Regions from separate parts of the Pseudoalteromonas sp. ATL1 genome, predicted to be linked through region 1. Evidence: predicted binding sites of a transcription regulator. Region 1 holds the regulator's gene; each other region holds the start of a gene.
What was found. Region 1 encodes sigma-54, which starts transcription at its own class of promoters, with help from an activator protein. Its sites were predicted from a motif close to GTTGGCACGNNNNTNGNNT; they were not measured.
Positions count from the first base shown of each region.

Region 2: AC5FX4_RS02310 (YggN family protein) is a predicted target of sigma-54. The motif match lies at 1,425-1,443, and genes of this name have one in related genera.
Region 3: AC5FX4_RS19980 (PA2169 family four-helix-bundle protein) is a predicted target of sigma-54. The motif match lies at 1,241-1,259, and genes of this name have one in related genera.
Region 4: flgJ (flagellar assembly peptidoglycan hydrolase FlgJ) is a predicted target of sigma-54. The motif match lies at 1,118-1,136, and genes of this name have one in related genera.

Region 1 is NZ_JBZYXL010000001.1:63,888-67,043, reverse strand. It holds gene rapZ (RNase adapter RapZ) at 1-387, opposite strand, end outside; gene ptsN (PTS IIA-like nitrogen regulatory protein PtsN) at 406-858, opposite strand; gene hpf (ribosome hibernation promoting factor) at 861-1,148, opposite strand; gene AC5FX4_RS00305 (RNA polymerase factor sigma-54) at 1,176-2,681, opposite strand; gene lptB (LPS export ABC transporter ATP-binding protein) at 2,737-3,156, opposite strand, start outside.
Region 2 is NZ_JBZYXL010000001.1:501,040-504,195, reverse strand. It holds gene AC5FX4_RS02315 (diacylglycerol/lipid kinase family protein) at 1-544, shown strand, start outside; gene AC5FX4_RS02310 (YggN family protein) at 590-1,387, opposite strand; gene AC5FX4_RS02305 (PA3496 family putative envelope integrity protein) at 1,702-1,884, shown strand; gene AC5FX4_RS02300 (glutathione peroxidase) at 1,927-2,412, opposite strand; gene AC5FX4_RS02295 (LysR family transcriptional regulator) at 2,452-3,156, opposite strand, start outside.
Region 3 is NZ_JBZYXL010000002.1:413,880-417,035, reverse strand. It holds gene AC5FX4_RS19990 (hypothetical protein) at 314-502, opposite strand; gene AC5FX4_RS19985 (DUF1328 domain-containing protein) at 520-690, opposite strand; gene AC5FX4_RS19980 (PA2169 family four-helix-bundle protein) at 717-1,163, opposite strand; gene AC5FX4_RS19975 (mechanosensitive ion channel family protein) at 1,335-2,234, opposite strand; gene AC5FX4_RS19970 (BON domain-containing protein) at 2,504-3,070, shown strand.
Region 4 is NZ_JBZYXL010000001.1:3,319,347-3,322,502, reverse strand. It holds gene AC5FX4_RS14535 (flagellar basal body P-ring protein FlgI) at 1-1,069, shown strand, start outside; gene flgJ (flagellar assembly peptidoglycan hydrolase FlgJ) at 1,174-2,151, shown strand; gene flgK (flagellar hook-associated protein FlgK) at 2,153-3,156, shown strand, end outside.

The DNA of each region.
Region 1 (3,156 bases):
ACGCGAAGTGAGCACATCCAGTAGTTGTTTTTCCTCACGAATGGCTAAATCTAGCGGCAGATCGTTCATCGAGAGAGGGTGTAAGCGACGAGTCTCTGAAAAACGTTTTATTAATGTATTATCATCACTGTCTAGATAAAACAGCATCGGGTTAGCAAAGCCAGGTAGGTACTCTAGAATATCGTTGAAATCTTGCTGCTCTTTGGGGAGGTTGCGCACGTCAATACTGACTGCGATTTTATCAAAGTTGTCAGAAACACTTCTGACTAACGAGGGCAGCAAATTCACGGGGATATTGTCGACGCAATAATAGCCCAAATCTTCAAGTACACGTAGCGCCACTGATTTTCCTGAACCAGAGCGGCCACTGACAATGATTAATTCCATAATGCTTCTCTTAGTTACCTAGTGTGCTGAAGCAATAATCTCATAAAGTTCATCATCATTGCTAGCATTCCTTAGCTGTTTACAAAACTCTTTATCATTAAGTTTTCCTGCAATCTCTGCCAATGTCTTAAGATGTTGCTGATTATCACCTTCAGGCACTATCAGTGCGAGAAAAATATCAACGGGTCGATTGTCTATCGCATCAAAAGGAATACCTTGCTGGTTGACCAAGAGCATAGCGGTTACTTGTTCAATGCCGGCCATTCTGCCATGAGGAATTGCAATACCTTTACCGATCCCTGTACTCCCTAGCTTTTCTCTCGTCATTAATGCGTTCAAAATATCATGCTGGTTTAACTGAGGCAGCTGCTCATGCGCCAGTTCACTGATGTATTCAAGGACACGTTTTTTGCTATTAAAAAGGACCGCAGCTTTACTGCAGTCCTTGTTTATAATCGAGCTTAGTTTCATGATTAGTGTCGAGTAAGCTTCTCTTTATGTTTGATCACTTGACGATCTAGCTTATCAATAAGCCCGTCGATCGCCGCATACATATCCTGATGTTCCGTTGAAGCAAATAACTCTCCACCATTTACGTGTAAGGTGGCTTCGGCCTTTTGGACCAGCTTTTCAACATCTAAGATCACGTGCACATTATTAATGTGATCAAAGTGCCTTTCTAGCTTCGCAAACTTGTTGTTGACATAGTCTCTTAATGAATCAGTGATTTCTACATGACGACCAGTTAAATTTAGTTGCATAAGCATTTTCCTTCTTTGGTAATACGTCTAAATCAAGCTTTTACGCTGGTTAGACGGTGGAATGGCTAACGACTCCCGATATTTTGCTATGGTGCGTCGGGCCACCTTAATTCCTTGCTCCGCTAATATGTCTGCTATTTTGCTATCGCTCAATGGCTTTGCGGTATTTTCAGCAGCTATTAACTTTTTGATAAGCGCTCGAATCGCTGTAGATGAGCACTCACCTCCGTTTTCTGTACTTACATGGCTGGAGAAGAAATACTTCAGCTCAAAAATGCCCCTTGGTGTGTGCATATATTTTTGTGTTGTTACGCGAGAAATAGTTGATTCGTGCATTTCGACCATCTCTGCAACATCGTTTAACACCATAGGTCGCATTGCTTCAGGACCATGTTCAAAGAATGCCTGTTGTTGCTGCACAATGCAATTGGTAACTTTCATTAAAGTTTCATTTCTGCTCTCTAAGCTTTTAATAAACCACTTAGCTTCCTGTAAGTGCGAGCGAATAAACTGACTGTCAGAGCTTGATTTTACGGAACGAGACATGGCTGCATAGTGATCATTGACGCGAATTTTTGGCATGCATTCTGGGTTTAATTCTACCACCCAACGGCCTTTTACTTTCTTCACCGATACATCAGGAATGACGTATTCAGATTCTTCTCGAATGATGCTGGCCGCAGGTTTGGGATTTAAGCTGTGAATGAGCGTCATTACTTCTTTTAATTCCGCTTCTTTAAGCTTTGTCTTTTTCATCAATGTTCGATAATCACGACTCGCAAGCAACTCAATGTGCTCGTTTAAAATCATTTTTGTTTCAGTTAACCAAGGCGTGGTTTTTGGGTCAAACTGATTTAACTGTATACACAAGCACTCTTGAAGGTTACGAGCACCAATCCCTACTGGGTCGAATAACTGAATACGTTTAAGCACGGCTTCAATTTCATCAAGTTCGATGGGTTCGCCTGAGTGACCATCGTTAATACTATCTAGTATTTCTTCAGTGCTTAAGGTTAGTGTACCGTTATCATCAATGGCTTCAACGATAGCCACCGCAATTCCATGGTCAATGGGACTAAATGGTGTGAGTTCCAACTGCCACATGAGATATTCATGTAAGGTTTCGGTGGTTTCACCTTGGTAAATCGTTTCATCTTCAGGCATTGGGCCGCTGCTCGCGGCGGGGGCCGCGCTCATATATTCGTCCCAAGTTACATCCATTGCCAATTCGTCGCTCACGGTATCTTTACTCAGTGCGGCGTCGGAGTCCATCTCATAATCACTCACAGGTTCACTATCGTGGTTGTCATCATGAGAATCGTCGTGGCTATTATCTTTACCGTTTTTTTCTTGTAAGGAGGTATCGAGATCCGTGTCAGACTCTTCCACTTCCAACAGAGGATTGCTATCCAGTGCTTCTTGGATTTCTTGCTGAAGATCTAGCGTACTCAACTGCAACAGACGTATTGCCTGCTGTAGTTGTGGTGTCATGGTAAGTTGCTGCCCCATGCGCAGCTGTAACGATTGCCTCATGTACCTTTAACAATCCTTCTAATCTCTATTATTATTGTGACCTAGAATGTTTTAACTATAGCCTGAATTGCTCACCAAGGTAGACATCTCGAACGGTTTGATCCGCCAAAACATGCTCTGGCGTTCCCGACGCGATAAGCTCACCATGGGACACAATATAAGCTTTTTCACATACATCAAGGGTTTCTCGAACATTGTGGTCGGTGATCAGTACACCGATACCACGATTTTTTAAATGCTCGATAATTTTCTTTATATCTAACACCGAAATCGGATCAACACCAGCAAAAGGCTCATCTAACAGGATAAATTTAGGGTTTGCGGCTAAAGCGCGAGCAATTTCTACCCTTCGGCGCTCACCACCCGACAATGCCATACCTAAACTATCTCTAATGTGTTGAATATTAAACTCATCTAACAACTCGTTCAGTATTTGTTCGCGTGCTTCTTTATTGAGCGAGTTACGAGTTTCTAA
Region 2 (3,156 bases), 440 kb from region 1:
CAGCCTCTTTTGTGAAAATATTACTTATCTAGACCTAGGCCGTGTGAATGGTCGCTATTTTATAAATATGATGGGACTTGGTTTTAGTGCAGCGGTGGTAAAAGGCATTTCTGCGACGCGTAAGCGCCACACATTGAGCTATGTTTGGATGGGACTAAAACGTTTATTTGATTTTTCTGATATTTCCATCAATTCCCCATTTTCGAGTCAAAGGCAAAGTACCATGATGCTGTTGTTTGCCAATGGCCGATATTTTGCTGCCGGTATTGAAAGTGCCCCAAGCGCGGATCCAAGCGATGGGAAGCTCACATGCATCCAGCTGTCTCCCAAATCTATGTTGGAACGGCTTATGGTTTTTATGTTGATGCTTGTTTCCAAACACGAAATTCACCCCTGTGTATCTAAAACTAAGCTCGAGCATTTTCATATTGAAACACCTAGTTTAGACATTGAAGCAGATGGCGAGATTGTTGGACAAACCCCCGCCTATATTGATGTGGTACCCGGTGTAATAAAATTAAAAATATCTCTCGAAAAGAAATGAAAATAGTCGGCTTACGCCGACTATAGGGAGGTACATTTAAATTAATTAGTGTTTAACAGAAAACAGTTTGTAGTCAGACATCGCTGGGATTTGCCTTTCTAATTGGCTTTCTGTCTTTGCGATGAGCGCAAACTGGTCACATAGCGCATTGGCTTGTTGTTCAATTTGTTGCGCTTGAGCTTCTACTTTACTTTCAATCTGCTCACCCATTTTATGCATTCTTTGCTCGAACTTTTCCATATCTCCACCAGAGCTTATCATTTGTGAGCCAACGGCCATCAAAATACTGCCAATGGATTCCATCATGGCGCCTTCAACAGCCGCTTCTACACGCTGTTCAAATTGTTCTTCAAAATGGTTACCAAAGTCGTTGAATGTTTTTTCACCCATCACGAACGCACCTTGCTGATAGAAGGTCGTACTCACTTCTGTCTGCACTTCTTCTAATAAAGTGCTGAGTGAACCAAGCTCTTTGAGCTCAAATGTGGCGGCGACTTCATTCAATGCGACACCGGCTACCTTAATACCTTCTATGGCAATATTCGCGACTTGCGGCAACTGTGCGCGAAGCTCGTCAGCATAGTTCATAACCGCTTGTTGCTGATCTTCGTTGAGCTGGATTTGCTTACCATCGATGTACATCACCCCCGCATCTGTTATGCGTAATTTGCTTTGGTTCTTTGCTTGGATGATCAATAGCTCGTCGGGTGTTATGCGTACGTCATTTTTGAAGTCTACGGAACATTCATCTGAATTAAATGAGATATGCTGATCGTCAGACGGTGAATGTGCAAATGCAGCTGAGCTGACCGATAACGCTGCAACTAAAGCTAATTTTTTCATGATATGTATCCTGTCGATGATTGTTATACGATGAACTATTCAAAACCGATGCCAATGTTTAAATTCGTTTATTTTCAGTTGGTTATGTTTTTCGCTTCAGTATGTAAGGCATACATGAATAATGTTTTTGACTAATATTTAGCAAGTTTGACTAAACTAACATCATCAATAAGATAAATTAATTAAAACGATAAAAAACTCTCACTTCCAAGATGGCGGATTTCCAGCTAAATACACACTTAGGTACCGTGTTCATTGCTACACAGCATGTCCGTACTGATTAATTATTTATTTAACACTTATTGGAGTGGGTTGTGGGTAAGACATTTTCTTATGATGCGCTTGACGATGATTTTGTAGATGACGAGTACGAGAACCTCGGTCGTAATCAGCATGATAAGCAAAAGCGGAAGGTAAAGAAAAAGCTCGATGACTATCTTGAACAAAAGCGTTTGCGCAAAAATTTAGGTGAAGATGATTTCGATTATCTTGATTAGTTAAAAAGGAGGCGATAGCCTCCTTTTTAATTGCGTATCAAATCAATCGGCTGCGAGCGCGCGTTCAATGGCTCTTGTGAGTTTTTCAGGTTTAGTAATAGGCGCAAAACGTTTCAGTGGCATGCCATCTTTGCCAATTAAAAACTTGTTAAAGTTCCACTTGATATTCTTACCAAGCAACCCCGGCAATGCCTCTTTTAAATAGACAAATAGAGGGTGTGCGTGTGCGCCATTTACTTCAATCTTTTCCATCATGGTGAAATCGACACCATAATTTATTAAGCACCCTTGTTGTATTTGTTTCGCGCTACCGGGTTCTTGCGCACCAAACTGATTGCATGGAAAACCTAGGATAACTAAGCCTTGCTCGCCATACTGCGCATGTAGCTTTTGTAGACCTTCATACTGTGGTGTCAGACCACATTGGCTAGCAGTATTAACGATTAGAACCACTTTGTCTTTTAATGATTTGAAATCAAAAGCTTTGCCTTGCAAAGTGTTTGCTGAAAATTGATAAAGTTCATGCATAGTGACAGATCCAAGTGTATTTTTTTAACAGTATCATTGTTATGAAAAGCTATCGAGCAAATGTTCAATGAGTAAACGTACTCGATAAGGCATGAGATCTTTTCGAGGATACACTAACCATGTTGCACCATCATTGACTTGAAATGGTTCCAAAATATACATAAGTTGCCCGCTATCGACATATGGCTGAACAATGTCTTTGGCCAAGTGTGCAACCCCAAGGCCAATGCGACAAGCGTTGATCAGCGCATAGGCGTTATTACTGCGCCAGTTGCCTGATACTTTAAGCTCTTCCAATTGTTCGCAGATCGTAAAGCGCCAACGGCCATGTATGCCAGTTAAGCAATTGTGATTTTGTAATTCATAGGGATGTGCAATCGCGCCGTGTTTTTCAAGGTATTCAGGGCTGACAACCCATGTCATGGGTCTTTGATATAGCTTACGTGCTATCAGGTTAGAATCTTGTAATTGGCCATAGCGGATTGCCAAATCGAAACCTTCTTCGATGAGGTCCACATTGCGGTTGTTAAAGTCGAGGTCTATTTCTACTTCGGGATAGCGCTGCAAAAATTCCGCGATACGAGGCGCGACCTGATTAGCGACAAAATCGCCAGCACCTGCGATACGGATCAGGCCTTTTGGCGTATTTTGCACGCCTTGTACCTGATTAGTGGCATCCACTAACTCTTGTTGGATGACTTTTAGTTTGGCTGCATACTGGCGTCCCGCATCCGTGAGATTTTG
Region 3 (3,156 bases), on a different contig from region 1:
ATGGATCATTCAAGCGAGCTAAATGACTCATGTAGCATGTATATATATCGGAATTTTAGCTTTGTTACTAAGTCATTGGCCTATAGTAATATCGAATATTTATTTTATGTAATTGGTATTAATCATTTTTATGGGGGCTAAACTTGGCATTCGTCGCGTTATAAATTTCTCATTTAGCGCAACTCTTACTGTGCTATCGATAAGGTTCCATGGTCTAAACATAGATCACTTAATCAAGAATTGGCGTGAACTGTAAAAAGCCCCCAAAACGATTTTTGGAGGCTTTTTAATATTCTACTTTGTTGAAAACCGGTTAGCAGTTTTCATTCTCAGCTTTAGCGGCTTCTTTAACGTTTTCACAGGCATCTTCAATGGCGTTTTTGCTATCGGTTACCATTTCATCGATTTTTTCACCAGCATCCTCCGCTGGACCGTCTGAACAACCAGCCAGTGCAAGTAAAGCAACAACACCGACGGCTTTTGTTAGATTCATGATATTCATAATGTACTCCTTTAAGCCTAAGCTTTGGGCTTTTTAACAAGTGAAAAAATAAAAGACAGTACTAAGAATGCGATAAAAATAAAAAATAATATCTTAGCAATGCTTGCTGCTGCACCTGCGATGCCACCAAACCCTAATACTGCGGCAATAAGGGCAAGTACTAAAAATGTGATTGACCAACGTAACATGGGGCCTCCTCAAGCCTATTTGGCAATTAGGCTGTAATGTCCTGTAGTGTTTTCATTTCGTCATGACATGCTTGCATCGTCATGCGTATTTCACGTAGTGCTCGTTGGCAGTCTTGTGGTAGCGTTTGCTCAAGTGCCGCATCTACTTTCTCAAGGACTTTATCTTCCACTTCTTCCAGCTGAGAAATATACGTGTGATCTTTATCTGTGCTGATTAATGCGATGACCTTGGTATAAGTTTCGCGCATTTCAACACTGATTGCATTATCGTCTTCAATTTCACCTTTGTCGGCCACAATAAATGGCTGCAATGCGGATACGGCTTTGGTTTTTTCCAGCACATTCATTTCAAAAATGCGCTCAAGTTCAAGGTTGTCGACTTTCTTTTTTGCTTCTAAGTAAAACTCAATGCCACCATTTAGTACCTTGATAAGCTCTGCAACGGGTTTTAAATTAAAATCACTGTTTGACATAATGTGCTCCTTTAGTTTTAAGTCTGTGGCAAATGGATACATCATCATTTGCAATTAATCGTTGTACACAGAGAGTGATGCAGCGTCCGCGCCAACTTTATTTTTGTTTAAAATCAACTTGTTATATTTTTTATGTGTGCTGGTCTTGTAAGTATTACCGAGTGTATGTAATTACTGCTCACCTGTACTTTGTACATCTTGCAAGGTGGTGCCTCCTTTTGCATTAAAGTCCAATGTACGAATAGGAAACGGAATTAAAATGTCGTTATCATTGAGGGTTTGATTGATTGTAACAATCGCTTGGTGGCGAATATCCATAAAGTTGCCATCTCCTGGATAGTCAATCCAAAACCAAACAAGTAGGTCGATGGCGCTGTCACCAAAACCACTGGCATACACGGCGGTTTCCTCTTTACGTATAACAAAGTCGAGGTTATTAATGGCTTGCTCAATCACCTCTCGTGCTTGATTAATGTCATCGGCATAAGAAATCCCAACGGGAATTTCTATACGGCGCTTTTTGAGGGTGGAGTAATTTAGTAGCTTGTTTCTAAATAGTATCTTATTTGGGATAACACAGAGTTGACCATAAAAGGTTTCAATTAAGGTGTTGCGAAGGTTTATTTGCTTGACTGTCCCCAGTGTATCATCAGCTTCAATGATATCGCTCACTTTAAATGGTTTGCGTATCCCCATGACGACACCAGCAATGAGGTTTTCAGTCATATCTTGAAAAGCAAAACCAATAGCAAGACCAACTATCCCCGCACCGGCTAACAATGATGCCACGGCACCAGAGAGCCCCATAATGTCTAAAGCGAAGAAAAAGCCAATGGCAATGACCACTAAGCGGATGATGGCAGCTAACAGCCCAGCGACTTGAGTTGAGTGAGAGACTTTTTTTATGAGCTTGAGCGCCCAGTTAGCAATCAAGCTGGAGAGAAATAAAAACACCGCGAAGATAACAATGGCTACTACCAAATTAGGGAGATTTTTAATACTCAGCTCGGCCCAGCTGTCCATCTTTTCATAGATGAGTTGCCAAAATTTTTCTAATGATAGGTTATTCATTGTGCGCTCGCTATTTAATTAATAATGAGGTGAGAAGGCATTATTTATGCCAGCGCTTAGATTTACTGCTTTATCGCGTCTGGATGAGTCATAACTGGTTAGGTCTGTAATTTTTGCCTGTAAAAACTACCGTGTTATGAGAAAACTATACATAAGGGGAGTATGGGGTTTGGAATGTTTGATTTTAAGTTGTTGAATTTTAATGGTTTTAAATGTGGCATGCGCCATGCATTAATTAATTCGTCAAAGCAACTTAAAGGAAAATGATTATGAAACGCACTCTACTTACAATGGCATTAGCATCAGCAGTAACTGTAACGTCAGTATACGCAAAAGAGAACGCTTGGGAAAAAGAAGCAAGCGATGCGTGGATTGATGGTAAAGCAGAGGCAACATTGCTTTTCAATACCAACCTAGATTCATTTGATATTAATACCGACGTTCACAATGGCGTGGTGGTACTTACTGGTAAAGTTGAGCATAACGTTGATAAAAAACTAGCTGAAGAACTAGTTACTGGCATTGATGGTGTTAAAGACGTTGATAACCGCATTAGTCTAGTGAAAGACGTGGATCACAAGACACTTGAAAAAGAGCGTGGTATGGATGAGTCGAGTTTTACTGACGCTAAGATTGCCACGGTTATTAAAACACGCTTGTTATTTGATACTGACATTAGCGGTACGGATATTGATGTAGACGTTAAAAACGGCAAAGTAACTCTAACGGGTGATGTAGACTCAGAGTCTGAAAAACAACTCGCTATCGCGATTGCAAAAAACGCTGATGATGTAAAGCATGTTGATGACAATCTACGCATTGATAAAGAGTCGTAAGTAATACGGCGCAAGCAACTTAACTAACAAGTGTTGAGCGCGATTAACCGCGCTCACCTTTTCTATCTATTTTTAAAATAAATACT
Region 4 (3,156 bases), 3.3 Mb from region 1:
ATTGGTAGGCAGTGTACTGTCAGCAAGTGCTAATGCAGAGCGCATTAAAGACGTTAGTATGGTCGAGGGCGTTCGCTCAAACCAGTTGGTAGGTTATGGTTTGGTGGTGGGTTTGCCGGGTACTGGGGAGCAGAGCCGTTTTACTGAGCAAAGTTTTAAGGCGATGTTGAGTAGCTTTGGTATTACCATGCCCGCGAGCTTGAAACCAAAAATTAAAAATGTCGCCGCTGTTGCGGTACATGCGGATTTACCACCTTTTGTAAAACCAGGTCAAAAAATTGATATTACGGTTTCTTCAATCGGGAGTGCGGGTAGTCTACGTGGCGGTACTTTACTACAAACCTTTATGAAAGGGGTTGATGGTAACGTATATGCAATAGCACAAGGTAGTTTGATTGTTGGCGGTTTAGGTGCTGAGGGCATGGATGGTAGCCGTGTTGTTATTAATACCCCGACAGTAGGTAGAGTACCCAATGGTGCTATTGTGGAGCGAGCGGTAAAAAGCCCATTTACACAAGGCGATCATATTACTTTTAACTTGAATAGCCCCGACTTTACAACGGCTAAGCGACTAGCTGATACCATTAATGAGTTGGTTGGTCCAAACAGCGCAAAACCAATGGATGCTGCATCGGTGCGTGTTATCGCGCCAAGAGATCCATCGCAGCGCGTAGCTTATCTTTCTACACTTGAGAACTTAGAATTTAAACCGGCAGACACCACCGCCAAAATTATTGTTAATTCACGAACAGGTACCATCGTCATTGGTAAAAATGTGAAGCTACAACCTGCGGCTATCACACATGGTGGTTTAACCGTGACCATTGCTGAACAACAAAATGTATCTCAGCCTCAACCTTTAGGTGAAGGAGAAACCACGGTAACGCAGCAAAGTATCATTGACGTGAATACGGATGACTCTCGTGCCTTTGTATTTGACCCCGGTGTTAGCCTAGATGATTTGGTTAGAGCGATTAACCAAGTGGGCGCGGCACCTGGCGATTTAATGGCGATTTTAGAAGCGTTAAAAGAAGCCGGTGCAATCAATGGTCAATTAGTCGTCATATAAAGAGTTATTTTTAATCAATAAGTTAGCCCCGATTAGTCGGGGCTTTTTTTTGGCTCAGTTTTTGCATTTATATCACTATGAATTTTTAACGTGTCGTTGAGCTGATGAATACCAATCCGTTAGACAAACAGAACTTTTTTGATTTAGGCGATCTGAACTCGTTACGTCAAGATGCCTTGAAAAGCGGCACCGATCAAAAAGCGTCTAATGAAGCTTTGAAAAAAGCGGCGCAGCAGTTTGAGTCGATCTTTACACAGATGCTGCTCAAAAGTATGCGTAAAGCCAATGAGGCTATGGAAGATAAAGATAGCCCGTTTAACTCTAGTAGTGTCAAGTTTTTTGAAGAAATGCACGATCAACAACTTTCGGTAGAGTTAGCGGGTAAGGGCAGCTTAGGGTTGGCAGATTTAATTGTGCAGCAATTATCGCCAAACTCAGATGGTTATACGCCTGCCTCAGTGATCCGCACTAATGCCAATTTAGCCAGTGATAAGATTGCGAACGGGCAAATGCCAGCTGATAAACAAGATAACTCGAGTGCTGTTCAAGCTAGCGTATCCGGAGATGATGAGCAGAAAAGCGTGTTTGATGATCCCGCATCATTTGTAGAATCTCTATGGGAACATGCGAAAGAAGCGGCTAACAAAATTGGTTTGAATCCAGCTGTTATGATCGCGCAAGCCGCATTAGAAACAGGTTGGGGCAAACATGTTATTTCCAAGCCTGATGGTTCAAGTAGTTTCAACTTATTCAATATTAAATCAGATAAAGCATGGCAAGGTGAAAGCGCCAAGAAGTTGACGTTGGAATTTGAGCAAGGTTTACCTGTGCAAAAACAAGCGAGTTTTAGAGCGTATGACTCAATCAAAGACAGTATCAACGATTATGTTGCGTTCTTACAAAGTAACCCACGCTATGAAGAGGCACTGCAAAAAGTGAAGCAGCCGAGTCAGTATTTAGACGCATTGCAGCAAGCTGGTTATGCAACTGATCCTAATTATGCCGATAAAATTAAGAACGTGTTACAGCGTGGCGAGTTTAAGCAGATGCTCACATCATTAATTCGTCGAGGAGTAAATTAAGATGTCTTTTGATCTTATGCAAATTGGTACGAGTGGTGTACGCGCCAGCTCGGAGCTACTGCAAACAACCAGTAGAAACATATCCAATTTAAACACCAAAGGTTATATACGTGAGCGTACGGAGCATGCGACGACCGTGGGTAACATGGTGGGCCGCTCTGAAACTGTAAGGCTAATCAACGACTTTGCTGCAAAGCAGTTGAATCGTGATATGTCGAACAAGACGTACTACGATCAGTTTGTCAATGACTCGTCGCGTATCGATACTTTGTTTGCTGAAGAATCGAATAGTCTTAGTACCAGTATCAATACGATGTTCAACAGCTTACAAGAAGCCATGAACCAACCAGCTTCAACGGTTTCTCGTTCATTATTTATGAATTCTGCTGAAGGCTTAGTTCAGCAAATGCATCGTTTATCGAATATCGTATTTGACCAAAAAAGTGTCGTAAACGAGCAGTTAGAACTGTACACGAAAGAGGCCAATACGCTTATTGAAAAAGTCAGTGAGCTTAATAATAAGGTTGCTTCCACATATACCAAAGATGATCACACAGTGGCTTTGTCTTTGCTGAATGAACGAGATCAAGCGATCCGCGACTTGTCAGAACTGGTCGATGTTGAAACCTTAGACGGGCCGAACGGCGAGAAGCTTGTATTTCTTGGTTCTGGCCAAGCGCTTGTAATGGAAAATGGTACATTCAATGCGTTTGCACTTGATGGTGATCCAGATCCTAATGTTAAAGATCTCAAGCTAGACGTTAATAGCGGAAGTGCGGTCGCGTTGGATGTGGACCTAGGCTCATTAAAAGGGAAAATAGGTGGGTTATTAGCATTTCGTGACGAAATTTTACAGCCAGCACAGAATAGGCTTGGCCAAATAGGTATTGCTATTGCAGATGCGGTTAATCAGCAAAATGCGCTAGGTATGGACTTAGACGGCAATTTTGGTGGTGATATTTTCAGCATTCCAACCGTACAAGGCTATGCGTTTCAAAGTAATAC